4 regions of the Ferrovibrio xuzhouensis genome follow, and region 1 is predicted to be linked to each of the others. Evidence: predicted binding sites of a transcription regulator. Region 1 holds the regulator's gene; each other region holds the start of a gene.

Region 1 (7,706 bases):
ACCTCGAGCGGCTTGGCGGCTTGCAGCCGCGCCTCCTCGGTATCGGCGTCGATATAGTCGGTGATGCCATGCACCAGCGCATGGGCGAGGCGCTCGTTGACCGGCTTTTCGCGCCAGCGCAGGTCCTGTTCCTGCACCCTACCCTTACCGCGAAAGCGCTCGGCGATTTCCAGCATGCGCTCGGTGGCATCCTCGCGGCGGTTCAGCAGCACGTCCTCGACGCGCTCGCGCAGGTCCGGGTCGATATCCTCGTAGACCGGCAGCTGGCCGGCATTGACGATGCCCATATCCATGCCGGCCTTCATGCCGTGATACAGGAAGGCCGCGTGCATCGCCTCGCGCACCGGCTCGTTGCCGCGGAACGAGAAGGAGACGTTGGAGACGCCACCCGAGATATGGCAGTGCGGCAGGTTCTCGCGGATCATCCGCGCACCCTCGAAGAACTCGACGGCGTAGTTGTTGTGTTCCTCGATACCGGTCGCCACCGCGAAGATGTTGGGATCGAAGATGATGTCTTCCGGCGGGAAGCCGATCTTCTCGGTCAGCAGCCTGTAGGCGCGGGCGCAGATTTCGTATTTCCGGGCGGCGGTATCAGCCTGGCCCTGCTCGTCGAAGGCCATCACCACCGCGGCGGCACCGTAGCGGCGCACCTTGCGGGCCTGCTGCAGGAAAGCCTCCTCGCCCTCCTTCATGCTGATCGAATTGACGATCGCCTTGCCCTGCACGCATTTCAGGCCGGCCTCGATCACCTCCCACTTGGAGGAATCGATCATGATCGGCACCCTGGCGATGTCGGGCTCGGACGCGATCAGGTTGAGGAACTTCACCATCGCCGCCTTGGAGTCGAGCATGCCCTCGTCCATGTTGACGTCGATCACCTGGGCGCCGTTCTCGACCTGCTGGCGCGCGACGGCCAGCGCCGCCTCGTAATCGCCGTTGACGATCAGCTTGCGGAACCTGGCCGAGCCGGTGACGTTGGTGCGTTCGCCGATGTTGATGAAGACCGGGCCGTTGAAGCCGCGGCCGGCGGTGCCGGGAATGTCGTCTTGCTGGGTCATGCTGCGGGTACTGCAAAGGGTTCGAGGCCGCTGAGCCGGAGCTGCGGCGGGATAACGGGGACCTTGCGCGGCTTCACGCCACGCACGCTGTCGGCAATCGCCCGGATATGGTCCGGCGTGGTACCACAGCAGCCGCCGACGATGTTGACGAGGCCGGCCTCGGCCCATTCGCGCAGGTGGGCCGCGGTGGTATGCGGTTCCTCGTCATATTCGCCGAACTGGTTGGGCAGGCCGGCATTGGGATAGGCGCTGACCGGCACATCGGCGACGCGGCTCAGCTCCGCCACATAGGGGCGCAGCTGCTGGGCGCCGAAAGCGCAGTTGAGCCCGACCGAAAACGGCTTGGCATGGCGCAGGCTGTTCCAGAAGGCTTCGGTGGTCTGGCCCGACAGGGTGCGGCCCGACAGGTCGGTGATGGTGCCCGAGATCATCAGCGGCAACTCGTCGCCGATCTCGTCGAACAGCTCATAGACGCCGAACACCGCGGCCTTGGCGTTCAGCGTATCGAAGATGGTCTCGATCAGCAGCAGGTCGGCACCGCCCTCGACCAGGCCGCGCGCCTGTTCCTTGTAGGCATCCTTCAGCTCGTCGAAGCTGATGTTGCGGAAATCCGGCCGGTTGACGTCGGGCGACAGCGAGGCCGTGCGGTTGGTCGGGCCGAGCGCACCGGCGACGAAGCGCGGCTTCGACGGGTCCTTCGCGGTGTATTCGTCGGCCGCCTCGCGGGCGAGCTTCGCACCCTGCAGGTTGATATCATGCACGGCAGCCTCGAGATGATAGTCCGACTGGCTGATCCAGGTGCCGCTGAAGGTGTTGGTCTCGATGATGTCGGCGCCGGCCTCGAGATACTCGCGATGCACGTCGCGGATCACGTCCGGCCGGGTGATATTGAGGATGTCGTGGTTACCCTTCAGGTCGCTGTTGGCGCCCTTGAAGCGGTCGCCGCGGTAGTCCGCCTCGACCAGCTTGCGCCGCTGCAGCATGGTGCCCATGGCGCCGTCGAGCACGAGGATATGATCCTTCGCCGCGGCATAGAGCGCGGCACGGCGCGCCTTGCGCGCCGCCGAGTCGTTCTGTGTCTGGTCGGTCATGGCGTCACTCCTTACGCGGCCGCCTCGCCGGCGATGACCGGCTTGGGGCGCACGCCGAGCACATGGCAGATCGCATAGGTCAGATCCGCGCGGTTCAGCGTGTAGAAATGGAACTCGTCGATGCCGGCGGCCTGCAGGCGGCGGCATTGCTCGGCGGCGACATGGGCAGCGACCATGCGCCGGGTATCGGGGTCGTCGTCCAGCCCCTCGAACACATCGGCCAGCCAGGTCGGCACGCCAGCGCCGCAGGCCGCCGAGAATTTGACCACCTGCCTGAAGTTGGTCACCGGCAGGATGCCCGGCACGATCGGCACGGTGATGCCAGCCGAACGGGCGCGGTCGAGAAAGCGGAAATAGACGTCGGTGTCGAAGAAATACTGGGTGATGCAGCGCGTGGCGCCGGCATCGACCTTGCGTTTCAGGTGTTCGAGTTCGGTACGCGGCGAGCCGCTGTCCGGATGGCCTTCCGGGTAGCAGCCGACGCTGATCTCGAAATCGCCGATCTTCTTCAGGCCGGCGATCAGGTCGGTGGAATTGGCATAGCCCTCGGGATGGGCGACGAAACCGCCGCTGCCTTCCGGCGCATCGCCGCGGAGCGCAACGATATGGCGGATGCCGGCCGCCCAGTAATGCTGGGCGACGTCATCGACTTCGGCCCTGGCCGCGCCGACGCAGGTCAGGTGGGCGGCCGGCTTCAGCCCGGTCTCGTTCAGGATGCGCACCACGGTGTTATGGGTGCGCTCGCGGGTCGAGCCGCCGGCGCCGTAGGTGACCGAGACGAAGCGCGGCGCCAGCGGCGCGAGGCGGGTGACGCTGCGCCACAGGCTCTCCTCCATCTCGGCGCTCTTCGGCGGGAAGAACTCGAAGGAGACCTTCAGCGGGCCCGGGCGGCGGGCGGCATAGGCAGTGGCGTCTGGCAGGGCGGTCATGCGGCGGCACTCTTGTCGGAACGGGTCAGGGCGGCGATGGCGGCGCCCGGCTTGCGGGCGCGCCAGATATGCACGGTCAGCGGCTGGCCGGGCAGCGCGATCACCGGATCGGGCTGCAGGCCGGCGGCCTCGCACCACACGCGCAGCTCGGCATCGGCAAAGCCAAGCCGGCGGTGGGCATGGCGGGCGCGCAGGTCTTCGAGATCATGCGGCGCGAAATCGACGATGACGATCTGGCCGCCGGGCCGCACCACGCGGGCGGCCTCCAGGATGACTTTCTGCGGCTGGTCGGCGAAATGCAGCACCTGGTGGATCACCGCGGCATCGACGCTGGCAGCATCGAGCGGCAGGGCATACATGTCGGCCTGGCGGACCTGGCAATGGCGGATGCCGGCGCGTTCCAGGTTGGTGCGCGCGACGCTCAGCATGTCGCGGCTGAGATCGACGCCGATGCCGCGCGTGGTCTGCGGCGCCAGCACCTCGAGCAGCCGGCCGGTGCCGGTGCCGATATCGAGCAGGTCGCCGGCCGGGCCTTCGGCGATCAGCCGTGCCACGACGGTTTCGACCTGGGTTTCGTCGACATGCAGCGAACGGATCGCCGACCATTGCGCGGCATTGTCGCGGAAATACTGTTCGGCCGTCTCGGCGCGGCTGCGCTTGACGGCAACCAGCCGTTCGCCGTCGCGGGCCAGCGTCGCATCCTCGGCCGGCAGCAGGCCGGACAGCGCATGCACCAGCGGCGCCCCGGCCAGCCGGTCGCCGACGCGGTAGAAGGCCCAGGTGCCCTCGGGGACGCGCTCGAGCAGGCCGGCCTCGCAGAGCAACTTCAAGTGCCGCGAGACACGGGGCTGGCTCTGGCCGAGGATCTGGGTAAGCTCGGTGACCGTCAGTTCCGCCTGGGCGCAGAGCGCCAGCAGCCGCAGCCGGGTCGGCTCGGCGGCCGCCCGCAGGGCAGCCATCAGGGTATCGAGGGTCAGGGCGGGATTCGGGCTCATTCTGTGAATTATATAAACATATCTTTATGTATTTGTATAGAGCCCAAAGACCGTCCCTTTGCTGTGATGATGGTGGCCAGCCGCAAAAGAATCATGGTCTGACAGCCGCCGGCGCGGTATTTTCTGCGCCGGCCGGGTTTCGCACCTTGCCCAAAAAGTCTTGCCTATCCATATCTTACCTGTCTTGTCCGTGTGTCGCTGCCTTCTACCGCCCCCGCTTGCCAGACTGGATCCCCATGTTTTCGCATCTGCCTGCCCGTCGCCCCCTCCTTGCCGGTTTCGCCGCGCTCTGCCTCGCCCTGGTGGCCGGCCTCGCCGCCCTGCCCGCCCGCGCCGACGGGGCCACGCCGGACGACTTCATCCGCAAGGTCGGCGGCCAGACCCTCAGCGCGCTGAGCGACCGCAAACTGACTGCCGAGAAGCGCGAAGACCTGGTGCGCGACCTGCTGACCAATTACCTCGACCTCGACGCGGTCGGCCGCTTCTGCCTCGGCCGCTACAGCCGCAGCCTGAACGACAGCCAGAAGCAGGAATACGGCAAGCTGTTCGAGGATTACCTGGTCAAGGTCTATGCCCAGTTGCTGTCGCAGTATAACGGCGAGACCATGACCGTGCGCGATGGCAGCCGCCCGGCCGGCAACGACATGCTGGTCGACTCGCAGATCAACCGGCAGGACGGGCCGCCGATCCGCGTCGAATGGAAGCTGCATGACAAGAATGGCAAGCCGCTGCTGACCGATGTGATCGTCGAGGGCGTGTCGATGGCCTTCACCCAGCGTCAGCAGTTCGAATCGGTGATCCAGAACAATGGCGGCAAGGTCGATGCCCTGCTGGCGGCGATGAAAAAGCAGATCAGCAAGCGCTGAGCGCGCGGACCTGCCAAGCATCACTCACGACAAAGCCGGCCGCGTTTCCGCGGCCGGCTTTTTTCATGGCTTGCCGGGCCGGCGGCTCAGGCGTTGGTCAGCGCGCCGGCCGGGGTCAATTCCAGCGCATAGCCGGCCGAGCGCACGGTGCGGATGATGTCGTTCTCGCCGGCGCCGTTCAGCGCCTTGCGCAGGCGGCGGATATGCACGTCGACGGTGCGCTGCTCGACATAGATGTCGCGGCCCCAGACCGCATCGAGCAGCTGGTCGCGCGACAGCACGCGGCCGGGATGCTCGAGGAAATACCGCAGCAGGCGGAATTCGGTCGGGCCGAGATGCACGTCGCGGCCGTTGCGGGTGACCTTGTGGGTGGCGATGTCCATCACCAGGCCGCCGTAGGTCAGCACCTCTTCGGCCAGCGCCGGCCGGATGCGACGCAGCACGGCACGGATGCGGGCCAGCAGTTCGCCCGGGCTGAACGGCTTGGCGATATAGTCGTCGGCGCCGGCATCGAGACCACGCACGCGGTCGGCTTCCTCGCCACGCGCCGTCAGCATGATGATCGGCACGTTGCGCGCATTGGGATCGCGGCGCAGCTGACGGCAGACCTCGAGGCCGGACAGCCGCGGCAGCATCCAGTCGAGCAGGATCAGGTCGGGCAGATGCTCGGCCACCTTGAGCAGGGCCTGCTCGCCGTCCATCGCCTCGTCGACGATGTAGTTTTCCTTCTCGAGATTATAGCGCAGCAGCGCCAGCAGGGCCGCCTCGTCCTCGATCACGAGGACGCGCGGCTTGACGGCAACATTCATTGCTTGCCTCCCGGTGCCGCCACGATCGCATAGGCGGTGTCGTCACCTTTCGGACGGTCCTCGGCCGGCATCTCGCCCTTCACCGTGTAGTGGATCAGCTCGGCCACATTGGTGGCGTGGTCGCCGATGCGCTCGATGTTCTTGGCGATGAACAGCAGATGCGTGCAGGCGGTGATCGAGCGCGGATCCTCCATCATGTAGGTCAGCAGCTCGCGGAACAGGCTGGTATACAGCTCGTCGACTTCCTCGTCGCGGTCGCGCACCGCATCGGCCTTGGCGGCGTCGCCGGTGATATAGGCGTCGAGCACGTCCTTGATCAGGGCCTGCACCATGGCCGCCATGCGCGGCACCGCATGCACCGGGCGCACCATCGGCGCCTGGTTGAGCGCGACGCTGCGTTTCGCCACATTGGCGGCATAGTCGCCGATGCGTTCGATTTCCGAGGAAATGCGCAGCGCCGAGACGATCAACCGCAGGTCGTTGGCCATCGGCTGGCGGCGGGCCAGCAGCTCGATCGCCAGATCGTCGACCTGGTTGCGGATGGCGTCGATCTTGGCGTCGCTCTGCACGATCTCGCCGGCGAGGTCGCTGTCGCGCTTGACCACCGCCTCGACGGCGCCGGCCAGTTGCGATTCGGCGATGCCGCCCATCTGGACGATCAGGGTCGACAGCTTCTTCAGCTCTTCGTCGTAGCTCTGGACGATATGTTGTGTCGGCATCGGTCGATCCTCGCTCAGCTCAGCCGAAGCGGCCGGTGATGTAGTCCTGGGTCTGCTGCTTCTCGGGATGCGTGAAAAGCCGCTTGGTCTCGCCGTATTCGATCAACTCACCCAGATACATGAAGGCGGTGAAATCCGAGGTCCGGGCCGCCTGCTGCATGTTGTGGGTGACGATGGCGATGGTGTAGTCGTTCTTCAGCTCATCGATCAGTTCCTCGATCTTGGCGGTCGAGATCGGATCGAGCGCCGAGCAGGGCTCGTCGAGCAGGATGATTTCCGGCCGCACCGCCACGGTGCGGGCGATGCACAGGCGCTGCTGCTGGCCGCCGGACAGGCCGAGGCCGGAGGTATGCAGCTTGTTCTTCACCTCTTCCCAGAGCGCGGCGCGGCGCAGCGCGCTTTCGACGCGCTCGTCCATCTCTTCCTTCGAGATGCGCTCGTAGAGCCGCACGCCGAAGGCGATGTTCTCGTAGATCGACATCGGGAACGGCGTTGGCTTCTGGAACACCATGCCGATCTTGGCGCGCAGCAGGTTGATGTCCTGGCGCGCGTCGAGGATGTTCTCGCCGTCGACCATGACGCGACCCTCGGCACGCTGCTTCGGGTACATCTCGTAGATGCGGTTGAGAATGCGCAGCAGGGTCGACTTGCCGCAGCCCGACGGGCCGATGAAGGCCGTGACCTTGCGGTCATGCAGCGGCAGAGTGATATCCTTCAGCGCCTTGGTATCGCCGTAGAAGAACGCCAGATTCTCGATCGAGACCTTCGGCTTCTGCATATCGGTAACGGTCACGGGACGTTCTGCGGTTGCGACGATCATTTGCTGGGCTGCCTTCCTGCCAAAGCGCGGGCACCGATGTTGAGAGCGAGAATGGCAAGCGTGATGACCAGGGCGCCAACCCAAGCCAGCTGCTGCCATTCCTTGTAGGGACTGAGGGCGAACTGGAAAATGACGACCGGAAGATTGGCCATCGGTGCATTGAGGTCGTTGCTGTAGAACTGGTTGTTCAGCGCGGTGAACAGCAGCGGTGCGGTCTCGCCGCTGACCCGGGCCACTGCCAGCAGGATGCCGGTCAGCACGCCGTTGCGGGCGGCACGATAGGCAACCCGGCGGATCACGAAGTAGCGCGGCGCACCCAGTGCGGTGGCCGCCTCGCGCAGGCCGTTCGGCACCAGGTTCAGCATGTCCTCGGTGGTGCGCAGCACCACCGGGATGACGATGATCGCCAGCGCCACGGC
Region 2 (7,706 bases), on a different contig from region 1:
GACCTGATGCGACAGCGAAACCGCAAGATCGTGACCGGTCGCCGTCAAGGCGGCCCCGACCGCAAGCTCATGCGCCGGGTCACGGGTAGCATGCAGCAGGCAGACCGCCACGGCCTCGGCACCGTTGGCGACAATGCGGCGGGCGACATCGGCCAGCTCGGCCGCATCAAGCGGCTCGGTCTCCCGGCCGGCAGCATCGCGGCGGCCGCCGATCTCGAAGCGCAGGGCGCGCGGAAACAGTGCAGCCGGCACCTGCGGTTCCGGCGTCAGGGTATAGAGCGCTGCCCGATTCTGGCGGCCGACCGTCAGCACATCGCCGAAACCGCGATTGGTGATGACGGCCACTGATGGCGCTGTCTGTTCAAGCAGCAGATTGGTGACCAGGGTCGAGCCGTGGATGATGCGGCCGACTGAGGATGGCACAATGCCCGAGGCCTTCAGGGCCTCGTCGATGGCGGACAGCACCGAGATGGCGGGGTCGGCATCGCTGCGGGGAATCTTGCGGCGCTGGGCATGGCCGGCGTCGGCGACGGCGACGACATCCACATAGGTGCCGCCCACATCAATGCCGATCGACCAGGATGCCGTGCCGTTCAATCCGCCCTCCCCTAGCTGAACCGGTCTGGCCGGAATGGCGTCAGGTCGATTTCCGGCGGCCGCCCGGCGACCAGGTTGGCGATCTCGCGGCCCGTGCTGGCGCCGCCGCACATGCCGACATGGCCGTGCCCGAAGCCGAGCCAGGCATTCTCCGCCCGCGGCGCACGGCCGATCACCGGCATGCTGTCGGGCAGGCAGGGGCGATGGCCCATCCACAGGCTGGTGCTGCTGGTATCGAGATGGGGAAACAGTTCCCGCCCCTTCTTCAGCAGCGCCTCGGCACGGGCATAGCGGGGCGGCTCCTTCAGGCCGGCCAGCTCGACGGTGCCGGCAAGCCGCAGGCCCATCGCCATCGGATTGACCATCATGTTGTATTCCGTGGCCATCACGGTGCGGCCGAGCTGGAGATTCGAGCTGGCCACGGTGACATGGTAGCCGCGCTGCGATTCCAGCGGCACGCGCGCGCCGACCCTGGCGGCCAGTGCAGCCGACCACGCGCCGGCGGCGATCACCACGCCATCCACCGGCAGGCTCTCGCCATTGTCGAGGCGCAGGGCGGAAACCGTGCCGCCCTTTTTGTCAAAGCCCGTCACGCTCTGGCGCAGATGGCTGGCGCCATCGCGCAAAGCCTGGGCGTAGAGCGCCTTCACGAGCGCGGATGGATCGGCAGCCGAGCCGTTGTCGGGCGCATAATGGCCGAAGCGGAAACGGCCCTTCAGGTCCGGCTCCATCTCGGCGAGTTCATCGCTGTCGACGTCGCGTAGCTCGACGCCGAGACTGCGGCGCAGGTCCATGCCCCATTTCCACTGGTCGGCGGCCTGCCGCGACGAATAGACATAGAGACAGCCGCTGCGCCGCACGAGACCGGTGGCGCCGGCGCGCTGCAGCAGCGGCTCATAAGCCTCGAAGACCGGCTGCAGCAGTCCGCGCATCGCCGTGGCAATACGGGTGACCTCTTCTCTTGTCGACGCGCGCAGGAATCGCACCAGCCAGGGCAGTACTGCCGGCAGATGCGCCGGCCGGATGGTCAGTGGCCCCTCGGGGTCGAGCAGCCACTTCGGCACCTTCTTCCACATCCCGGGCATGCCGACCGGCAGGCAGGCACTTGGCGACAGCGAGCCGGCATTGCCGAAGGAGCAGGCCTCGCCCGCCTCGCGGGGATCAATGAATGTCACCTGATGGCCATCCCGCTGTAACCAGGCCGCCGCACAGGCGCCCACAATACCGGTACCGATTACAGCAATATGCATGCCATCCCCCGCCACGGCGTCGCCTCGTGTCGACGCCATCCTGACTGGCATTGTCAGAGCGGTAGACGTATCATACAAATGAATTCTACTTCTGTTTTCATAAGGTAATCTTATGAATATCACCCTCCGGCAGCTGCGGGCCTTCTGCGACGTCGCCCAGACCGGCAGCTTCACCCTGGCCGCCCGCCGCATGCTCCTGACCCAGTCGGCGGTCAGCATGCTGGTGCGCCAGCTGGAAACCGAATTCGGCCTGGCGCTGTTCGACCGGGTGAAACGCCGGGCACAGCTCACCGAAACCGGGCGCCAGCTGCTGCCGATCGCCGAACGCATGCTGGGGGATTTGCGTGAGGTGGTGGATGGCGCTGCCGATCTGCGCGCCCTGCGCCGCGGTACCCTGCGGCTGGCCGTGCCGCAGATGCTGGCCTGCTCCTGGCTGCCGCCGGTGCTGGCGCGATACCGATCCCTGTATCCGCAGATCGCCGTGACGGTGACCGACACCACCGCCGACCGCGTGGTCGAAACCGTACGCCAGGGCGAAGCGGAAATCGGCATCGGCCCGGAGCGGCCGGCACCGGATACCGTGCAATCGGACCTGCTGTGGCAGGAGCGCATGCAGTGCGTCTGCCCGGCCAGCAGTCCACTGGCACAGCGCGCGCAGATCGACTGGGCCGATGTCGCCGATGCCGACTGGATCCTCTATTCCGACACCTTCAGCGGCCATCTCGAACGTACGGTCTGGGCCGGCATGTCGGTGCATCTGCCGCGCACCACCCAGGTCCGCTACCTGCCGACCGCTCTGGCGCTGGTCGGCCAGGGCATGGGCGTCACCGCGGCACCAGGTTATGCGGAGCCCTTCGGCCGGCTGTTCGGCACCGTCTTTGTCGATATCGCCAACCCGGTGATGCTGCGCAGCTTCCTGCTCTACACCAAGAAGGGCTACGACCTGTCGCCGGCCGCCCAGGCCTTCCGCGAACTGGCTGAACAGAGCAGGGCGTAGGCAACACGGGGGGACGCGTTGGATTGCCTGTTCGCCAAAATACTGAAAGCCCAATACCCCGGATGTCGATCCGGGGCGTCGATATGCGTTCGGGACATCATTTCGGGAAATCTGGGACGCTTAAGGGGACGGCCGATAGCAGGCCAAGGCCCCCATCTGATGCGCTGCCAGGCCGGAGTGCTCTCCCATACTTGATACAGGGCCGCTGATCCCGAACCGCCATGAGCGCTCGGCGAGATGGGCCGTTGGCTGACCAGCCATGGCTTAACAGCCGAATTCCGAACCCCTTTTCCCGATAAGTGTTCATTTAATGCGGCAGAAGCTGTGCAGCGTTATGGCAGTCTGTGCAGGTAATGGGCCATTTCAGAGAGGCGCCGGAAAATCACCCATAAAACACTTGGGGCCACTGTCATATAGGTGTAATGATTCTGTAACATTCAGAATCCCGGGGCTTCCGGCCATGCTGTTCCTCCTCTGCGACGACGACCCCGACATCCGCGACGCAGGCGCGCCCCCCGCATCCCGTGCGCACCGCTGCCGGGGGGCCGCCGAATGACCCAGGGTGCGACCGACCTTCTGCTCAATCTCGTCGCCGGCGTCGCCCTGCTGCTGTGGGGCGTGCGCATGGTGCGCACCGGCATGACCCGCGCCTTCGGCGCCCAGCTGCGCCGCCTGCTCGGCCGCGCCATGCAGAACCGTTTCCGCGCCTTCGCCGCCGGCATCGGGGTGACCGCCCTGCTGCAGTCGAGCACGGCGACCGGCATGATCGTCGCCTCGTTCGCCGGCCGCGGCCTGATCTTCGGTCCTGCCGCCATCGCCGTGCTGCTCGGCGCCGGCATCGGCACCTCGATCAGCGCGCAGTACCTGTCGCTCGACCTGCACTGGCTCGGGCCGGCCTGCATCATCCTCGGCGTGACCGGCTTCTTCGCTGCCGAGGGCGGCCTGCCGCGCCATGGCGGCCGCCTGCTGATCGGGCTCGGCCTGATGCTGCTGGCGCTCGAGATGATCATCAATGCCTCGGCGCCGATGCGCGATGCGCCGGAACTCGCCGCCCTGCTGCAGCCGCTGGAGCGCGCGCCCCTGCTCGCCGTGCTGATCTTCGCGCTGCTGACCTGGCTGAGCCACGCGAGCCTCGCCACCGTGCTGATCGCCGCCTCGCTGGCGCGTGCCGGCACCATCGATGGCGCGCTCGCCGTGGCACTCGTGGTCGGCGCCAATATCGGCACCGCGATCTCGCCGCTGGTCGCAGCCTCCGGCCAGCCGCCGGCGGCGCGCCGCGCCCAGCTCGCCAACCTGATCGCACGGGTGATCGGCACGCTGGCCGTACTGCCTTTCCTGCACCAGCTGCCCGGCTGGCTGTCGGTGTTCGGCGACGACGGCGCACGGCTCGTGGTCAATGCCCATACCGCCTTCAACATCGCGCTGGCCGCGGTATTCCTGCCGCTGGTGCGTCCGCTCGACGCGCTGACCCGCCGCCTGCTGCCCGATCCGCCGGTGACCGATCTCGCCGCGCGGCCGCGCTATCTCGACAAGGCGGCGCTGGACACGCCCGGAGTGGCGCTGGCGGCGGCGGCGCGCGAGACCTTGCGCATGAGCGATATCGTCAGCCGCATGCTCGACGAAACGATGACGGTGTTTACCCGTGACGACGCCAAGCTGGCCAAGGCGGTCGAACACAGCGACGACGACGTCGACCGCCTGCACGAGGCGATCAAGCTGTATCTGACCGAGCTGTCGAAGCATGAACTCGACGAGGGCGAGAGCCGCCGCTATGTCGACGTGCTGACCTTCACCACCAATCTCGAACACATCGGCGACATCATCGACAAGAACCTGATGGAGCTGGCGCAGAAGAAGATCAAGAACAAGCTCGCCTTCAGCAGCGAGGGCCTGGCCGAGCTGACCGGCATCCACCGCCGCGTCGCCACCAACCTGCAGATGGCCTGCAACCTGTTCATGGCCGGCGACGTCAAGCTGGCGCGCCAGCTGCTGCAGGAGAAGGCCTCCTTGCGCGCGGCCGAGCAGCAGGCCGCCGAGAACCATTACCAGCGCATCCGCGAGGGCCGCACCGAAACCATCGAGACCAGCGCGATCCACCTCGACGTGATCCGCGACCTCAAGCGCATCAACAGCCACCTGACCGCGGTGGCCTACCCGATCCTCGAGCAGTGTGGCGAGCTGACCGCGACGCGGCTGCGCGCCGACGAACGGGCCGCGCGGTCGCTGCTGCCGGGCAAGGGCAATACCGGCCTGGCGTGAGCCGGCCGCCGTCGCGGAAAACCGCTATTTGAACAGTTTCTATATGTTATTCTAGCGAGCCGTGTGTTATGACCCTCCGCCGAGAGAGGGACCTTCGCCGATGCTGCCCGAGAGAATACAGCACGATCCGGTGCTGGCGGATCTTTACCGCTACTGGGACAGTCGCCGCGCCGGACCGGTTCCGCCATCGCGCCAGGATGTCGATCCGCTGGACATGCCGCGCCATGTGCTGCCGCATCTGCTGCTGGTCGAGCTGGTGGGACCGGTGCCGCGCATCCACTACCGCCTGGTCGGCACCGCGATCGCCAGCCGGTACGGCGAGGATTTCACCGGCCGCTGGCTCGACGAGCTGGCCGGCGTGAATTACCGCGACCTGCTGGAGCGGCTGTACCGGCTGATGCGCGAGACGCAGCGGCCGGTCTATGTCGAAAGCCTGTTCCGTCTTGATCCGGAAACCACCGCCGAGACCCGCCGCCTCTACCTGCCGCTGACCAGCGATGGCGAAGCCAGCCTGGCACTGGCCGGCCAGACCTTCCCCACCTACCCCTATGACAGCCGCGATTTCTTTCCGATGATCCGCGGCGGTCCCGGCGATGCCGGCACCGGCCTGGTCCGGCATCGCGAATGGCTGATCGACCCGGAAAGCGGACAGATGGACCTCTGCACGCCGGCCGACTGATCCGTCGGCAACGGCAGCATGGCTGTCGTCCGTATTGCGCGTCGCCTGCTTGCGGGCGTCGATCCGGCCCACCAGATCGTCACCGGCCTTCGCCCTGCTGGTCGAGGCGCTGCGCCATCGCAGCCGGTAGAGGAATCAGATGGCCGCGGCGGTCCCGGCCTGCGGCTGCCGCCGCAGTTCGCGCCACAGCAGCCAGACGGCGATGGCGGCATTGCAGATGTTCCACGCCACGCCGTTGATGATGGCAGCCTGGTAGCTGCCGGTCGCATCATAGATGGCACCCGACAGCCAGCCGCCGAGCGCCATGCCGGCCATGGTGGCGGAAATGGTGATGCTGACGCGGAAACCGGCCTCGCGGGCGGGAAACAGCTCGCGGATGATGAAGGCATAGCTCGGCACGATGCCGCCCTGCATCAGGCCGAACAGCGCCGAGACGATATAGAGCGACGCCAGTCCGTTGAACGGCAGGTAGCAGGCGAGCGCAATCGCCTGCAGTACCGAGCCGAGCAGCAGGGTCGACAGGCCGCCGATGCGGTCAAGGATCCAGCCCGACGCCAGCCGGCTGACGATGCCGCAGCCGAGCATCAGCGACAGCATCTCGGCACCGCGCGCCGGACCAAACCCGAGATCGACGCAATAGGCGACGATATGCACCTGCGGCATCGACATGGCGACGCAGCAGCAGACGCCGGCAACCAGCAGTAGGCCCTGCACCAGGCGCGGCGACAGGCCGAGCGGCCGGCTGCCGAACACCGGCTGGCCGGCGGCGGCGAGCGGCGGCGCCGGCTGGTCCGGCGCGCGGCGATGCAGCACCAGCAGCAGCGGCAGCATGGTGACCAGGCAGAAGGCGGCGACGCCGATATGGGTGGCGCGCCAGCCGGCAAGCGCGATGAAATGCGCCAGCACCGGCGGCCAGAGCGTGCCGGCGAAATAATTGCCGGCAGCGGCCAGCCCGATGGCAAGACCGCGCCGGCCGGAAAACCACAGCGAGACATCGGCGATCAGCGGCGCGAACATCGCCGCACCGCCGACGCCGACCAGGGCGCCGTAGAGCACGGCATACGACGTGATGCCGGGCGCAAAGGCGGTGGCGACATAGCCGCTGGCCAGCAGCACCACCGCGCCCATGGCAGGCCGCATCAGGCCGAAGCGGTCGGACAGCCGGCCGATCACCACCGTGCCGGTCATCAGGCCGATCATCGCCGCGGTATAGGGCAGCGAGGCGGCGCCGCGGTCGACGGCGAATTCCGCCTGCACCGCCGGCATGGCGACGACGATCGACCACATGCCGACGCCGCCGATGGTGCCGAGCAGCACGCTGGCGGCCAGCCGGATCCAGGCGTAGCGCGATTCGATGCCGGACGTGCCCACGATCAATGCGTCAGTCGACAATGAAGAGCCTGGCGCCGGTGGCGGTGCGCGAGCGGTGCGGCTCGGCATTGTCGGCCACCTGGTAGGACTGGCCGGCGGTCAGCGTGAAGACGCGGCCGTCCTTAAGCTCGGTGACCAGCTCGCCGTCGAGCACCAGCAGGATATGGCCCTTCACGCACCAGTGGTCGGCCAGATAGCCCGGCGTGTATTCGACCTGGCGCACGCGGATCGGGCCGAAATTGCGGGTGCGCCAGACCGCCTCGCCGGTCTCGCCCTTGTGATAGGTGGGCGCGACCTGCGACCAGTCGGTGGTGCCGAAGGGAATCTCTGACATCTGCATGGCGGAGGGCTCTGTTTTTTTATGACCGGGTGGCGATGTCCGTTTGTACGCCCGCCGGGCCGGCCGGCGCCAGCGCGGAATTGTCCCGCAACAATTGCCGCCGGCGCTAATGCGCGCCGAAAACCGCGCCGGCGATGGTCACGGCGCCCGCCAGCAGCAGCAGGAGATGCAGCCGGAAGGCCCAGGCGAAGGTGGCCTCCGGCGCCGTCCGCA
Region 3 (7,706 bases), on a different contig from region 1:
GGCGCCTCGCCTTTGCGCGTCGTGCTCGACGTCATCATCCCGGGGCTCAAGCCGGCCTTCCTGTCGTCGGGCGCGATCTGTTTCGCGACGGCCGTGGGCGCCTTCGGCACGGCGTTCACCCTGGCCACCCGCATCAACGTGCTGCCGATGACCATCTACACGGAGTTCACCCTGTCGGCGAATATCGCCATGGCCGCCGCGCTCAGCTTCGTGCTCGGCGCCGTGACCTGGGCGGTACTGGCGCTGGCGCGTACTGCGGCCGGCACCTCGGTCGCCGCGGCCGGCTGAGAGAGGACAGGCGCGCCATGATCCACAAACGCGGACCCCTGTTCTGGCTGCAGCTCGGCTTTACGCTGTTCGTCTGCGCCTTTCTGATCGTGCCGGTGATCCTGTCGATCCTCGCCGGCGTCACCAACAATTACTTCACCGGCATCAGCAGCGGCTTCACGTTGCGCTGGGTGGTCGAGGTCTGGACCGGCTACAGCGACACCATCTTCCTGTCGCTGTGGATCGCCATCGTCTGCCTCGCCTGCACGCTCGTGCTTGGCGTGCCGGCCGCCTATGTGCTGGCCAAGCGGCAGACCGCCCTGACCCGCGCCATCGAGGAGCTGATGGTGATGCCGGTGGCGATCCCCGGCCTTGCTACCGCGCTGGCCCTGATTGTCGCCTATGGCGGCCTGTCGGGCTTCCGCACCTCCTGGGCCTTCATCCTGGTCGGCCATGTGCTGTTCACCCTGCCCTTCATGGTGCGTTCGGTGCTCGCCGTGCTCAGCGCCATCGACCTGCAGACGCTGGAGGAAGGCGCCGCCTCGCTCGGCGCCGGCTTCTGGACGCGGTTCTTCACCGTGGTGCTGCCGAACTGCCGCACTGGCATTCTCGCCGGCGCCCTGATGGTGGTGACGCTCTCGGTCGGCGAGTTCAACATGACCTGGCTGCTGCACACGCCGCTGACCAAGACCCTGCCGGTCGGCCTCGCCGATGCCTATGCCAGCCTGCGGCTCGAGGTCGGCAGCGCCTACACGCTGGTGTTTTTCCTGATGATCGTGCCGCTGCTGATCGCGCTGCAATGGTTCAGCCGTCCGCGCAGCCGCGCCCACGCCAAGCCGGAGAGTGAAGGATGACCGACATCGCCATGAGCCAGAGCCCGCTGGCCATCCGCCTGGAAAACTGCGCGAAAACCTTCGCCGACGGCACCCGCGCGCTGGAGCCGCTCGATCTCGAGATTTCCGCCGGCGAGACCGTGGTCTTCCTCGGGCCATCCGGCTGCGGCAAGACCACGACGCTCCGCATCATTGCCGGCCTTGAAGACCCGGATGCTGGCGGCCGCGTGCTGTTCGACGGCGCCGATGTCACCGGCCAGCCGATCGAGAAGCGCAACGTCGGCATGGTGTTCCAGTCCTATGCGCTGTTCCCCAACATGAGCGTCGCCGAGAATATCGGCTACGGCCTGCGCATCCGCAAAAGCCCGGCCGCCGCCGTCCGCGCCCGCGTCGCCGAGATGCTGGCGATGATGCGCATCGAGCAACTCGCCGACCGCCGCATCGACCAGCTGTCGGGCGGCCAGCGCCAGCGCGTTGCGCTGGCCCGTGCGCTGGCGGTGCGGCCGCGCGCCCTGCTGCTCGACGAGCCGCTGACCGCGCTGGATGCCAAGCTGCGCGACACCTTGCGTCTCGAAATCGACACCCTGCTGCGCAGCCTGGGGATCACGGCGATCTATGTGACCCACGACCAGGCCGAGGCGATGGCGCTCGGCGACCGCATCGTCGTCATGGAGCATGGCCGCGTCGCCCAGGTCGGCAAGCCGCGCGACATCTACCAGCGACCGGCGACGCGGTTCGTTGCCGACTTCATCGGCACCATGAACCGCCTGACCGGCACCACCCGCGGCGGCGTGTTTTCCTGCCGCGCCGGCGACCTGGCCTGGGCGCAGGCCCCGGCGGCAGCCACCGAGATCCTGTTCCGGCCCGAGGACATCCGCATCACCGCACCGGACGCCGCGCCGCTGCAGGGCACCATCACGGCGGCCTTCTTCCTCGGCGACCGCACCCGGCTGTTCGTCGAGGTCGGCGAGGCACAGCCGCTGGTGGCCGAAAGCATCGAGCGCCGCGACTTCGCCCATGGCGAGGCGGTCGGCCTGCAGATCGCCGCGCAGAATCTTCTCGTGCTGTAGGAGTATTGAATCGTCACCCCGGACCTGATCCGGGGTCCCATTCAGAAATGGGATTCCCGCTTGCGCGGGAATGACAAGACTCAACGGAGCCCCCATGCTGATCGCCCAGATCACCGACACCCATATCAAGCTGCCCGGCAAACTGGCCTACAAGAAGGTCGATACTGCGGCGATGCTGCGCGCCTGCGTCGCCGAACTGCTGGCGCTCAAGCCGCAGCCCGACCTGATCCTGCTGACCGGCGACCTTGTCGACCTCGGCCGGCCCGAGGAATACGATCATCTGAAATCGATCCTGGCACCGCTGCGCCAGCGCATCATCGCCATCCCCGGCAATCATGACGGCCGCGACAGCATGCGCGCCGCCTTTGCGTCGGAAGGCTATCTGCCGGACAGCGGCTTCCTGCAGTTCGCCATCGATGACGACTATCCGCTGCGGCTGGTCGGCCTCGATACCGTGATCCCCGGCGAAGGCGGCGGCGAGCTTTGCGCCGCGCGGCTTGACTGGCTCGATGCCACACTGATACAGAAGCCCGACGCACCGACCCTGGTGATGATGCATCATCCGCCGTTTGTGACCGGCATCGGCCATATGGACCGGATCGGGCTGAAAGGCCGTGAAGCGTTCACCGCGATCATGGCGCGGCATCCGCAGGTGCAGCTGATCCTCTGCGGCCACCTGCACCGCACCATCCGCGCCGATATCGGCGGCCGGCCGGCCCTGACCTGCCCGAGCCCGGCGCACCAGGTGGCGCTCGACATCGACGAGAGCGCGCCGAGCTGCTTCCGCATGGAGCCGCCGGGTTTCATGCTGCACTGGTGGCACGACAATCGCCTCGTCACCCATACGGCGGTGATCGGCGACTACGACGGTCCCTATCCGTTTTTCGATCCCGCGGGCCGGCTGATCGACTGAAGCTCAGTCCTCCAGCGCGTCCTTCCAGAACGGCGCGGTCTTCGCATAGATATTCCAGGCATCGCCGAGATGGGCGAGCTGCATTTCCTGGCGGCCGATGAACCAGCCGGCGATGGCCGCTGCGGCCGGATCGCCGGCCGGCGCCGCCAGCACGTCGCGCATCAGCATGTTGCCGACCGCAGCGTCGTTCAACGCGCCGAGGCAGTCCTGCAGCTGCGCCAGCGCGCCATGGAAGCGCCGCACCGATTTGCGGCCGAACAGCGGGCGGAAGAATTCCACCGCATAGCGCAGCTTCTTGGCCTGGATGCGCAGCACATGCAGGGATTCGGCATCCAGCTCGTCATGACGTTTGCCGAGCTTCCGCACCTTGCGGGCGCGCCGCTGCAGCAGCGCGGCGGCAAAGCGCCGCGCCGGCTGGGTCGCCGCCTCGCGCAGCGCCGTATCCCAGGAATCCGTCACCGCCTGTGGCAGTTTCAGCAGCAGATCCTCGAAACCGAGCCGCAGCCGCAGGCAGCGCGGCGAGCGCAGCGCGGCATCGAGTGCCACCTGGGCCGCCTCGCGGCGATCCTCCAGCACGGTGGCGAGATGGCGCAGGCCCTTGGGGTCGGGCAGCTTCGCACTCAGCGGCACCAGGGTTTCGGCCAGGAATACGTCGATATCGCGCTTGCGGCCGAGCGGGCCGTTCAGCCAGCGCAGCTCGGCGATCAGCGGGTCGGTCAGCGCGGCCGGCAGCGCCGGCGCAAACAGGCTGAGCGCCGAGCGCAGGCGACGCAATGCCACGCGCATCTGGTGCACCCCCTCGATGTCGCGGTTGCGCAGTACCGGCAGCATGTTGCCGTCGAACTGCAGCAGGCAGTGCCGCACGATGGCGCAGAACATGGCAAGCGTGTCGGCATCCCCGGGCAGGTCGAAGGGGATCGGGCCGGCACGCAGCGGCGGCGGCTCGACGATGCCAAGCGCGGCGACGGCCGAGATCAGCGGCGGGGCGCCGCTCCAGGCCAGCGGCAGGTCGTCGGCCAGCGCCAGCGCGAGTGCAATGGCGGCATCGGCGGGGCCCTGCAGCAGGATCTCGCCGCAGTCGGCGGTCTCGTCGCCTCTGGTCAGTCGCTGGTGAACCAGTCGCAGCTCCAGCCCGTCGGCAAGCAGCCGGCCGGTGATTTCCGCCTGGCCCTCGGCGAGGATCGTCCTGCTGTCGTCGAGCGGCGGTGCATCCTTCAGCGGCAGGCCGGCGACCGGAAGGGTTTCGTGGCGCTGTGTCGCGGCATCCGCGACACCAAGGCAGAGCCAGCCGGCGGCGGCGAAGGCACGGCCGGCGGTATCTTCAACGGTCAGGGCAGGACGTGAAACGGCGCTCCGCTGTCCGGACAGGGCGGCCAGGCGCGGATGGCGCCGGGCACGGCGCAGGCTGCCGGGCGGGATCGCCAGATGCAGCAAAGCGGGGGGAACGCTCATGGCCGCGCACTCTACCGGACCCCCGGAAAATAAGTCAAATAACTCAGGGTTTTACTATTATTACAGTTTCGCGACAGCACGCCCTGCGGCCCGTTCCGGCGCTCCCGTCACGGCCCTTGGCGCGGCCGGCCCGCCAGAACCGCCCGGACCCGCAGCGACCGGCAGCCTGACCGGATCGCCAGCCAGACAGGCGGTTTTCGCATTTTGTCATCGGACGCCCTAATTCCGCCCTTTTTGCCGGCTTGAATACCCCCATCGAACAACAGGCAGTCAGTTCAGCAGGCCTGTTCGGGCCGTCCGGCACCCCCCTCCTATTCCCCCCAGGAGCCGCCGGGCGGCCCCCTCCTGCCTCCCCCGGTCCACCCGGACCAGCCGACCACACTCGCAGGCATCGCCGACCGATGCCTCGCCCGCCGCCAGAGTCCTGCTCCGGCGCCCGCCTGCCTTTTGCCTCATGCCGGCCCCGGCCGGCAGCACGGCCGGACGGGCAGCCGGCAAGAACGAGCAAATCGCGAGAGACCCATGGCCCAGAAACCCCGCAAGACCCCCACCAAGCCCGCGCCTGCCAAGGCCGCCATCCCCAAGCCGGCACCCAAAGCAGCGCCGGCCGAGGCCGGCAGCATCCCGGGTCCCACACGCCGCAGCGGCAGCAGCCGGCCGAAGCTGGTGGTGCGCAATGCGACACCGAAGGACATGGCGGCGATCCGCGCGCTGACCGCCAAGGTCTATGCTGCACTCGGCAGCAACGGCGCCTATTCCATCGCCCAGCTGCGCGGCCACCAGCATCATTTCCCCGACGGCCAGTTCGTCGCCGTCTATGAAGACGCCATCGTCGGCTATTGCGCCACCTTCCGCATCGGCGGCCGGCTCGCCCTGCAGCCGCATGACTGGGTCAGCATCACCGGTCGCGGCTATGCCTCGCGCCACGATCCGGAAGGCGACTATCTCTACGGCATGGAAATCTGCGTCGACCCGGATTACCGCGGCCTGCGCATCGGCCAGCGGCTATACAACGCGCGCAAGCAGCTGTGCCAGCATCTGCGGCTCAAGGGCATCGTGTTCGGCGGCCGCATGCCGGGCCTGAGTAGGCGCTGGAACCAGGTGCGTTCACCCGAGCGCTATGTCGAACTCGCCCGCGAGGGCCGCCTGCGCGACCAGGTGATCAGCTTCCAGCTGCGCAACGGCTTCGAGCCGATCGGCGTGCTGCGCGACTACCTGACCTCCGACCATGAATCGCGCGGCTTCGCCACCCATATGCTGTGGCGCAACCCGCAGGTCGGCGAGGAAGACCATGTCGCCGCCAGTCCCAACCTGCGCCAGCAGAATACCGTGCGGGTCGCCTGCGTGCAGTACCAGCAGCGCGCCATCGCTGCGTTCGACGACTTTGCCCGCCAGGTCGAGTATTTCGTCGATGCCGTGGCCGACTACAAGGCCGACTTCGTGGTTTTCCCGGAACTCTTCACGCTGCAATTGCTGTCGATCGAGAACAAGCGCGCCCCGGCCGCCGAGGCGATCGCCGCCCTGACCGACTATACCGACCGCATCCGCACGTTGTTCAGCGAACTGGCGGTCAGCTACAACATCAACATCATCGGCGGCTCGCATCCGACCCGCGATGCGACGGATGGCCGCGTCTACAACATCTGTTATGTCTGCCTGCGCGACGGTTCGGTGCACGAGCAGCGCAAGATCCATCCGACGCCGAACGAGCGTTACTGGTGGAACATCACCGGCGGCGACACCATGAACGCCATCGAGACCGACTGCGGCCCGATCGGCGTGATGATCTGCTATGACGCGGAATTCCCCGAACTTGGCCGCCACCTGACCGACCAGGGCGCGCAGATCCTGTTCATCCCCTTCTGCACCGACGAGCGGCAGAGCTGGCTGCGGGTGCGCTATTGCGCCCAGGCACGCGCCGTCGAGAACCAGTGCTATGTCGCCATGGCCGGCAATGTCGGCAACCTGCCCGATGTCGAGAACATGGACATCCAGTATGCCCAGAGCTGCGTGCTGACACCCTGCGACTTTCCCTTCGCCCGCGACGGCATCGCCGCCGACACCACGCCGAATGTCGAGATGGTGGCGATTGCCGACCTGCAGCTCGACAGCCTGGCCAATGCGCGCCAGTCAGGCACCGTGCAGAACCTGAAGGACCGCCGCTTCGATCTCTACAGCGTCACCTGGAAAGACCCAACCGAAGCCTAATCGGCTTTTCTGCCCGGCAGCAGTTCGCCGATCGCTTCGGCCAGCGCCGCCTTGCGCACCGGCTTGTGCAGCACCTTCGTCCTGCCGGCATGCCGGGTGCCGCGCAGCGCGTCATCACTGAGCGAGCCGGACATGAACAGCACCGGCAGGCCCGGCCGCAGCTCGACCGCCTTGTCGGCCAGTGCAACGCCGCCCATGCCGCCTGGCATCATCATGTCGGTCAGCATCAGGTCGACCGACACCGGCCGCTGCAGGATCGTCAGTGCCTCCGGGCCGCTGGCCGCCGCCAGCACGGCGTAGCCGAGCGTCTTCAGCAGGGCCACGGTCATGGTCCGCACATCGGGATTGTCCTCGACGCAAAGCACGCAGCGCCGCGTTGTGACGCTTTCCACGCCGGCCGCAGCCGCCACCGGCAGCAGCAGACGGAATTCGGTGCCATCGCCGGGCTCGCTGTCGACATCGATCATGCCGCCCGACTGCTGCACGAAACCGTAGACCATCGACAGACCGAGCCCGCTGCCCTTGCCGATGTCCTTGGTGGTGAAAAAGGGCTCGAAGATGCGCGCCTTCACATCGGGCGGCATGCCGGTGCCGGTGTCGCGGATGCCGATCGTCACATAGCTGCCGGGCGGTATCGTACGGTCGCCCGACGGCCGCGGTTCATAGACCACCTGCAAAGCGGTGGTGATGGTCAGCCGACCTTCGCTGTCCATGGCGTCCCGGGCATTCAGCGCAATGTTGAGCACGGCATTTTCGAGCTGGCTGGCATCCGCCTCGACCGCCGGCAAACCGTCGGCCAGATGGGTTTCGACCTGCACGGTCTCGCCAAGGCTGCGCTGCATCATCTCCTGCATGCCGGTCAGCAGTGCGTTGACGTCGATCCGGCTCGGCTTCAGCTTCTGCCGCCGGCTGAAGGCGAGTAGCCGCTGGGTCAGTTCGGCGCCGCGCACGGCATTGCGCAGG
Region 4 (7,706 bases), on a different contig from region 1:
CGATGCCAGTGGCCGAGCAGGACGGTTTCCAGCACCGAGACGGGATAGGACCGGTCGATGCTGGCCTGCTGCGGCAGGAAGGCGATGTCCCGCGCGGTCAGGCCGCCGCGCTGGATGCTGCCCTCGGCGACCGGCAGGCGGCCGACCAGGGCTTTCAGCAAGGTCGACTTGCCGGCACCGTTCGGGCCGATCACGGCGGTCAGCGAGCCCGGCGCGAACCGGCCGCTGACATGATGCACCGCCGGATGCCGGTCATAGGCAATGGTGACGTTGTCGAGGCGGATTTCAGGGGCGAGGCCGGCCATCGCGGCGGGGGCGGTCATGGTCTCAGCCTTCCCACAGGGCCCAGCCGACCGCCAGCCACAGCAGCACCAGCAGCGGCAGCAGCACGGCCAGACGCTGCCACGCGCCGGCGGCAAGAACCGCGACGGGGAAGTCGAAACCGTGATCTGGACGATGGCGGTGCATGGCGGGTCCGGCTAGTGATGTTGATGTTATTATATAACATACAATCTTCACCTCCCGTCAACCCTGTTTGCCCTAAACCCAACACATTCCACTGCCAGACGATCCGGCGGCATCGCCGGGGCCGGGGCCGGGATTCGCCCGGCACCCCGCCGCCGCCAGCAACCGAGTAACCATGGCCCAGAAACCGCGCCAGAAGTCAGCGAAGAAGTCCGCCTCACCCTCCCGTTCCTCCCGTGGCCGGCGCAGCCGGGGCGGCGGCAAGCGGGGGTGGCGCGGCTGGCTCGGCCGGCTGTCCCGGCTCGGCCTGATCGCCGGCATCTGGGGCGTCGTCGTGCTCGGCGGGCTGGTCGCCTGGTATGCCTATGACCTGCCCAATCTCGACGACCTCTACATCATCGAACGGCGCAGCTCGCTGACGCTGAAGGCTGCCGACGGCATGGTGCTGGCCACCTATGGCGACCTGTATGGCGAGCACCAGCCGCTGAAAGCCCTGCCGCCCGCCCTGCCGCAGGCCCTGATCGCCACCGAGGACCGCCGTTTCTACAGCCATTTCGGTGTCGATCCGATCGGCCTGCTGCGCGCGACTTACGCCAATCTGCGCGCCGGCCACGTCGTACAGGGCGGCTCGACGATCACCCAGCAGCTCGCCAAGAACGTCTTCCTCGACCGCGACCGCACGCTGAAACGCAAGGTGCAGGAACTGCTGCTCGCCTTCTGGCTGGAGAAGCATTTCAGCAAGGACCAGATCCTCGAGATGTATCTCAACCGCGTCTATTTCGGCGCCGGTGCCTATGGCGTCGAGGCGGCGGCACAGCGCTATTTCGACAAGCCTGCCGCAAAACTGTCGCTCAACGAATGCGCCATGCTGATCGGCCTGCTGAAGGCGCCGTCGAAGCTGGCGCCGACCGGCAACATCAAGTCGGCCCAGGCGCGCGCCGACCAGGTGCTGCTGAACATGGCCGATGCCGGCTTCATCACCGATGCGCAGGCCAAGGCCGCGATCGCCCAGCCGGCGCGGCTCGCCCGCTCGCGCATCCCGCTGCCGAGCGCGCGCTATTTCGCCGACTGGGTGGTCGACGAGGTCTACCAGCTGGTCGGCCGCAATCACGGCGACCTGACCGTGGTGACCACGCTGGATTCCCGCGCCCAGGGCGAGGCCGAGCGCGCCGTCGATCGCGTCATGGACCGGGACGGCGACAAGCTCGATGCCGGCCAGGCGGCGCTGGTTTCGCTCACCCCCGACGGCGCGGTGCGCGCCATGATCGGCGGCCGCGACTACCTGGAAAGCCCGTTCAACCGCGCCACGCTGGCGCGGCGCCAGCCGGGTTCGGCCTTCAAGCCGATCGTCTACCTGACCGCCGTCGAGAGCGGCATCCGCCCGGATGACGAGTTCGTCGACGGGCCGATCAGCATCGGCAACTGGCGACCGCGCAATTACGACGGCCAGTACCACGGCACCATGACCATGCGCGCGGCGGTCGCCCATTCGATCAATACCGTGGCCGTGCAGGTCAGCGAGAAGGTCGGCCGTGACAGGGTGATCGAGACGGCGCGTCGGCTCGGCATCACCAGCGACCTCAAGCCGCAGCCGGCGCTGGCGCTCGGCGCCTTCGAGGTCGGCGTGCTGGAACTGACCGGCGCCTATGCCGCCTTTGCCAATGGCGGCTATGCCGTGCAGCCCTATGGCGTGCTGGAAATCCACGACCGGCAGGGCAACCTGCTGTACCAGCGCACCGGCGACGGCCGCGTCGCGCGCATGATCAACGATGATGCGCTTGGCGAGATCAACGACCTGCTGCGCGCGGTCACCGAGACCGGCACCGGCCGCGCCGCCCGGCTCGACCGCCCCTCGGCCGGCAAGACCGGCACCACCTCGGATTACCGCGACGCCTGGTATATCGGCTATACGCCCGATCTGGTCACTGGCGTCTGGGTCGGCAACGACGATAATACGCCGATGAAAAAAGTCACCGGCAGCGGCCTGCCGGCACAGATCTGGCACGGCTTCATGGCCGCCACCCTCAAGGGCCAGCCGGTCAGCGCCCTGCCCGCGCCGCCCAGCCGCGGCCTCAGCCTCGACAACCTGTGGGACCGCATCGGCCGGCTGTTCGGCGGCGGCGCCAGGAATGAGGCGCCGACGCAGGTGCCTATACCGCAGGCCGCACCGGTGCCGCAGGCCGCACCAGTGCCGCAGGCCGCACCGGTCAGCAACTATGCCCCCTCGCCGTCTGCCAGCGAACCGACCATGGTCTGGCAGACCGGCCCGCAGCCAGTCCGATAACCGCCATGCGCCGCCGCTTCGCTGTGCTGGTGACCGGCCTGCTGATCCTTGGCAGGATCGCCGCCGTGCAGGCCGCGGAAACCACCCCCAGCCAACAGGTGCGCTTTGCCGGCGCCGGCGGCATCGCGCTGGCGGGCACGCTCGCCCTGCCCATGGACACCACAAAGCCGGTGCCTGCCGTGCTGCTGCTGCAGGGCAGCGGGCCGACCGACCGCGACGGCAACCAGCCGCCGGCCCTGCGCACCGACCTGCTGCGCCAGATCGCCGACCTGCTGGCCGCCCGTGGCATCGCCTCGCTGCGCTACGACAAGCGCGGCATGTATGCCAATGCCGCCAGCCTGCCGGCCGACCAGAAAGACTATGCCGAATTCTTCCGCTGGGAGAATTTCGTCGGCGATGCACTGGCCGCCGAGGCCTTCCTCGCCGGGCAGGCGAGCGTCGATGCCCGCCGCATCGCCCTGCTCGGCCATTCCGAGGGCGGCCTGATCGCCCTGGTCGCCGCCCAGACCCTGCAGCAGCAGGGCCGGCCGCCGGCCGCGCTGGTGCTGGCGGCCACGCCGGGCCGGCGGATCGACCAGCTGATCCGCGACCAGATCACCCGCAGCCTGAAGGCCGACAAGACCACCGACAAGCAGCGGCGATTCTTCCTCTCGGCCAATGATCGCGTGATCAAGGCGATCCGCATGACCGGCAAGGTGCCTGATTCCGTGCCGCCGGCATTGCAGCCGCTCTATCCGTTCTATATCGGGCCGTTCATGCAGGCGCAGTTCGCGGTCGATCCGGCGGCGCTGGCCCGCGACTTTGCCGGCCCGGTGCTGATCCTGCAGGGCGCCAGCGATGTCCAGGTGTCGCCCGAGAAGGATGCACTGGCGCTCGATCATGCGCTGCTGCAGCGCGGTCGTGACGACCATGCGGTGTTCATCGTACCGGGCGTCAGCCACAACCTGAAGCCGGTCGATACCGACAGCGAACCGGGCTTCGAGGGACCGGTCAGCGACGCCATCCGCGACCGGCTGGCCGAATGGCTGCAGGCCCGTCTGCAGGCCGGCGGCTAACCCTCGCCGGCCGCGCGGTTGACGATCAGCAGGAACGACAGCAGCGTCGCCACGCCGCAGGCCGCAACGCTGTAGCTGAGCGGCAGGGCCGTCGCATTCAGCGCATGGCCGACACCGATGCCGACCAGCGCCGCCACCGTCATCTGCACGAAGCCCATCAGCGAGGCGGCACTGCCCGCCATCTGCGGAAACGGCTGCAAGGCACCGGCCTGGCCCTGGGGCATGGTCAGGCCGACCCCGGCCGAGAACAGCATCATCGGTCCCACCAGGCTGAACCAGTGCCAGGATTGCCCGGCCGCCCAGGCCCAGGTCTGCAGCGCCGCCATCAGCAGGCCGCCACCAGCGCAGAGAGCGGCGCCGAGCCCGAGCATGGCATTGACGCCGAGCCGGTAGGTCAGGCGCGTGCCGAGGAAGCCGCCGCCGACATAACCGATCACCATCAGCGTGAAGCAGTAGCCATAGGCGAGCGGGCCAACGCCGAAGACACGGCTGAGCGTAAACGCCGAGCCGGAGATGAAGGCGAACAGCCCGGCATAGGAAAACGCCACGCAGAGCACGAAGCCGCGATAGCGCGCATGTCCCGCCAGTGTCGCGAAATTGCGCAGCATCGGCCGGATGCGGGTGGCAGTCGGGTCAGGCCGCCGGTTGCTTTCCGCCAGCAGCAGCAGCACGCAGAGGCCGAGCAGCAGGCCAAGCACCGCCATCACCAGGAAATTGCTCTGCCAGCCAAAGCGGCTGAAGAACCAGCCACCGAAGATCGGTGCCACCGCCGGGGTGACGCCGAGCGTCATCGCCATCATCGACAGCGCACGTGCCGCGGCCGCGCCCTCGAACAGGTCGCGGGCCATGGCACGGCCCAGCACCACGCCCGAACAGGCGCCCAGCGCCTGCACGAAACGCCAGGCAATCAGCATGCCGATGCTGGTCGAGAAGGCACAGCCGACCGAGGCCAGCGTGAAGATGGCGATGCCGGCCAGCAGCACCGGGCGGCGGCCGAAGCGGTCGGAGGCCGGGCCATAGATCAGCTGGGTGACGGCAAAGCCGGCGAGAAAGGCACTGAGCGTCAGTTGTACCGCGGCAGCATCGGTCTGGAACACCGCCGTCAGGCCGGGCAGCGACGGCAGGTACATGTCCGTGCTGAGCGGGCCGAGCGCGGTGATGAAACCGAGCAGGATGATCAGCGCGGTCGAGTCGCGGGACAGCGGGCGCATCGCGGCCCGCTCAGCCGTGCAGGTGCAGGGCGGCGCCGTGGCGGCGCAGCCACAGCTGGGCCGCCCGCAGGTCGGTCTCGCCGCCCAGCAGCTGGGCGCAGAGCCGCCAGAAGGCGCCGCTGTGGTCCATGTGGCGCAGATGGGCCACCTCGTGGGCGATCAGGTAGCGGGTGACCAGCGGCGGCGCCATCAGCAGCCGCCACGAGAAGGACAGGTTGCCGTGCGAGGAGCAGCTGCCCCAGCGGCTCTGGGTGTCGCGGACGGTGACCCGGCGCACCACCACCCCGAGGCCGGCGGCCATATCCCGCGCTGCAGCACCGAATTCGTCCCGGGCCCGCCGCTTGAGCCAGTCACGCAGCCGGCGAGGCAGGTGTTCGGCCTGGCCGCTGATATGGATTTCGCCGTTTTCCAGCCAGACTCCGCCCCGCAGGTCCGGCCGGTGGCGAATCGTATGGGCAATGCCCTGCAGGGGCAGCGAGGCCCCGTCCTCCCAGACCTGGACGGCCGGACGCTCGTCCTGACGGGCGAGAATCCAGTCGGCCTGTTCGACCACAAACCGCTGGCCGGACCGCAGGCTGGCGCGGACCGGCAGGACCAGGACCACGGCGCCGTCGCGGGGCATGACGCGCAGCAACATGCGGCGGGCCCGCGAGTCGCGCCTGACCTGGAACGGAAAGCTGCGGCCACCGAGCGACAGGCTGTCGGGGCCGATTTCGACCGATGCGGAAATCTGCTTGGCCAAAGACTGGTCCTTGTCATATAACCGTAACATAAACGCCGCATGACTGTCGTCATACGAACCATAAAAAAGTCGCTCTCCACGACTCGGGTGGATTCTTTAGCATTGGAGACAGCAATATGAAATCGACAGGGAAACTCGCGCGCACCGCGCTCGCGATGCTGGCCGCTTCGGCCGTTTGCGCGGTGTCCAGCGGGGCACTCGCGGCCGACCGGACCGAAATCCAGTGGTGGCACGCGATGGGCGGCCGCCTGGGCGAGCTGGTCAAGGAAATCGCCGACAACTTCAACAAAGGTCAGGACAAGTACACGGTGGTTGCCGTCAACAAGGGCAACTACTCCGAGACCCTGACCGCCGCCATGGCCGCCTACCGGGCCGGCAAGGGCCCGACCATCGTGCAGGTCTTCGAGGTCGGCACCGCGACCATGATGGCCGCCAAGGGCGCCATCGTTCCGGTCTACAAGGTGATGCACGATGCCGGCTACAAGTTCGACCCGGCTACCTACATCCAGTCGGTGACCGGCTACTACACGACGACGGACGGCCAGATGCTGTCCTTCCCGTTCAACTCGTCGACCCCGGTCATGTACTACAACAAGGACGCGTTCAAGAAAGCCGGTCTTGATCCCGAGAATCCGCCCAAGACCTGGGAAGAGATGGCCGTCGCCCTGCCGAAGCTGAAGGCTTCGGGCGTTGCCTGCCCGCTGACCACCGGCTGGCAGAGCTGGGTGCAGCTCGAGAATTTCTCGGCCCTGCACAACGTGCCGTTCGCCACCAAGTCGAATGGCTTTGGCGGCATCGACACCCAGCTGGTCTTCAACGGTCCGCTGCAGGTCCGCCATATCGGCAACCTTGCCAAATGGGCCAAGGAAGGCCTGTTCGTCTATGGCGGCCGCAAGGATGAGTCTGCGGCCAAGTTCGTCTCGGGCGAATGCGCCATCTTCATGCAGAGCTCGGCCGGTTACGCCACAGTCAAGACCCAGGCCAAGTTCAACTGGGGCATTGGCATGCTGCCGTATTATGCCGATGTGAAGGGCGCGCCGCAGAATTCGATCATCGGCGGTGCCTCCCTGTGGGTGCTGGCGAAGCACAGCGCGGCCGAATACAAGGGCGCCGCGGCGTTCTTCGATTATCTCTCGGCGCCTGAGACCCAGAGCTGGTGGCACAAGAACAGCGGCTACCTGCCGATCACCCCGGCGGCCTACGAGCTGACCAAGGTGTCGGGTTTCTATGCCGCCAATCCGGGCACCGACACCTCGGTCAAGCAGATGACCCTGCATACCCCGACCGAGAATTCGAAGGGCCTGCGGCTCGGCAACTTCGTGCAGATCCGCGATGCGATCGACGAGGAGCTCGAGGGCGTCTGGGCGGGCAAGAAGACCGCCAAGGAAGCACTTGATACCGCCGTCGAACGCGGCAACAAGCTGCTGCGCCAGTTCGAGCGCGACAACAAGCGTTAATCTGCTGTAACAGGGGGGAAGCCCGCATCTTGACTTGCCGGATGCGGGCTTCTTCTATGGCGCGATATGGAAAAACGAGTCGTCTTCAATAACAGGGTCCTGCCCTATCTGCTGGTCGCCCCGCAGATCGCCATCACCCTGATCTTCTTCATCTGGCCGGCCAGCCAGGTGATCATCCAGTCGCTGCTGCGCGAGGACGCCTTCGGCACGGTGTCGCATTTCGTCGGCCTGGAAAATTTCCAGATCGTGCTGACCGACGAATATTACCTGCATTCAATCATCACCACGGCGATCTTCAGTGTTCTGGTGGCCGGCCTCGGCCTCGGCCTGTCACTGCTGCTGGCAGTGACCGCCGACCGCATCGTGCGCGGCGCCACCGCCTACAAGTCCCTGATCATCTGGCCATACGCGGTGGCCCCGGCCGTCGCTGGCGCGCTCTGGGGCTTCATCTTCCTGCCCGGTCCCGGCGTGCTGGCCTATTTCCTCGCCCGC

What was found. The regulator PhoB, encoded in region 1, activates phosphate uptake and scavenging genes when phosphate is short. The targets are predictions, from matches to a motif close to TNTCATAAAACTGTCA.
Region 2: ACFOOQ_RS07440 (Na/Pi cotransporter family protein) is a predicted target of PhoB. The motif match lies at 3,252-3,267, and genes of this name have one in related genera.
Region 3: ACFOOQ_RS07700 (CHAD domain-containing protein) is a predicted target of PhoB. The motif match lies at 4,596-4,611, and genes of this name have one in related genera.
Region 4: ugpB (sn-glycerol-3-phosphate ABC transporter substrate-binding protein UgpB) is a predicted target of PhoB. The motif match lies at 5,769-5,784, and genes of this name have one in related genera.

What each region holds. Positions count from the first base shown of each region.
Region 1 is NZ_JBHRYJ010000009.1:79,195-86,900, forward strand. It holds gene metH (methionine synthase) at 1-1,058, opposite strand, end outside; gene ACFOOQ_RS23310 (homocysteine S-methyltransferase family protein) at 1,055-2,149, opposite strand; gene metF (methylenetetrahydrofolate reductase [NAD(P)H]) at 2,161-3,078, opposite strand; gene ACFOOQ_RS23135 (ArsR/SmtB family transcription factor) at 3,075-4,073, opposite strand; gene ACFOOQ_RS23140 (MlaC/ttg2D family ABC transporter substrate-binding protein) at 4,310-4,939, shown strand; gene phoB (phosphate regulon transcriptional regulator PhoB) at 5,026-5,748, opposite strand; gene phoU (phosphate signaling complex protein PhoU) at 5,745-6,467, opposite strand; gene pstB (phosphate ABC transporter ATP-binding protein PstB) at 6,487-7,260, opposite strand; gene pstA (phosphate ABC transporter permease PstA) at 7,284-7,706, opposite strand, start outside.
Region 2 is NZ_JBHRYJ010000001.1:1,501,016-1,508,721, forward strand. It holds gene ACFOOQ_RS07425 (hydantoinase/oxoprolinase family protein) at 1-597, opposite strand, end outside; gene ACFOOQ_RS07430 (NAD(P)/FAD-dependent oxidoreductase) at 609-2,066, opposite strand; gene ACFOOQ_RS07435 (LysR family transcriptional regulator) at 1,960-2,844, shown strand; gene ACFOOQ_RS07440 (Na/Pi cotransporter family protein) at 3,397-5,103, shown strand; gene ACFOOQ_RS07445 (PAS domain-containing protein) at 5,204-5,782, shown strand; gene ACFOOQ_RS07450 (MFS transporter) at 5,918-7,153, opposite strand; gene ACFOOQ_RS07455 (DHCW motif cupin fold protein) at 7,164-7,493, opposite strand; gene ACFOOQ_RS07460 (DUF4149 domain-containing protein) at 7,600-7,706, opposite strand, start outside.
Region 3 is NZ_JBHRYJ010000001.1:1,556,444-1,564,149, forward strand. It holds gene ACFOOQ_RS07680 (ABC transporter permease) at 1-288, shown strand, start outside; gene ACFOOQ_RS07685 (ABC transporter permease) at 306-1,121, shown strand; gene ACFOOQ_RS07690 (ABC transporter ATP-binding protein) at 1,118-2,170, shown strand; gene ACFOOQ_RS07695 (phosphodiesterase) at 2,265-3,083, shown strand; gene ACFOOQ_RS07700 (CHAD domain-containing protein) at 3,087-4,535, opposite strand; gene ACFOOQ_RS07705 (GNAT family N-acetyltransferase) at 5,058-6,743, shown strand; gene ACFOOQ_RS07710 (PAS domain S-box protein) at 6,740-7,706, opposite strand, start outside.
Region 4 is NZ_JBHRYJ010000001.1:462,213-469,918, forward strand. It holds gene ACFOOQ_RS02185 (metal ABC transporter ATP-binding protein) at 1-323, opposite strand, end outside; gene ACFOOQ_RS02190 (hypothetical protein) at 328-468, opposite strand; gene ACFOOQ_RS02195 (transglycosylase domain-containing protein) at 641-2,749, shown strand; gene ACFOOQ_RS02200 (alpha/beta hydrolase family protein) at 2,755-3,804, shown strand; gene ACFOOQ_RS02205 (multidrug effflux MFS transporter) at 3,801-5,015, opposite strand; gene ACFOOQ_RS02210 (M48 family metallopeptidase) at 5,026-5,757, opposite strand; gene ugpB (sn-glycerol-3-phosphate ABC transporter substrate-binding protein UgpB) at 5,874-7,214, shown strand; gene ugpA (sn-glycerol-3-phosphate ABC transporter permease UgpA) at 7,281-7,706, shown strand, end outside.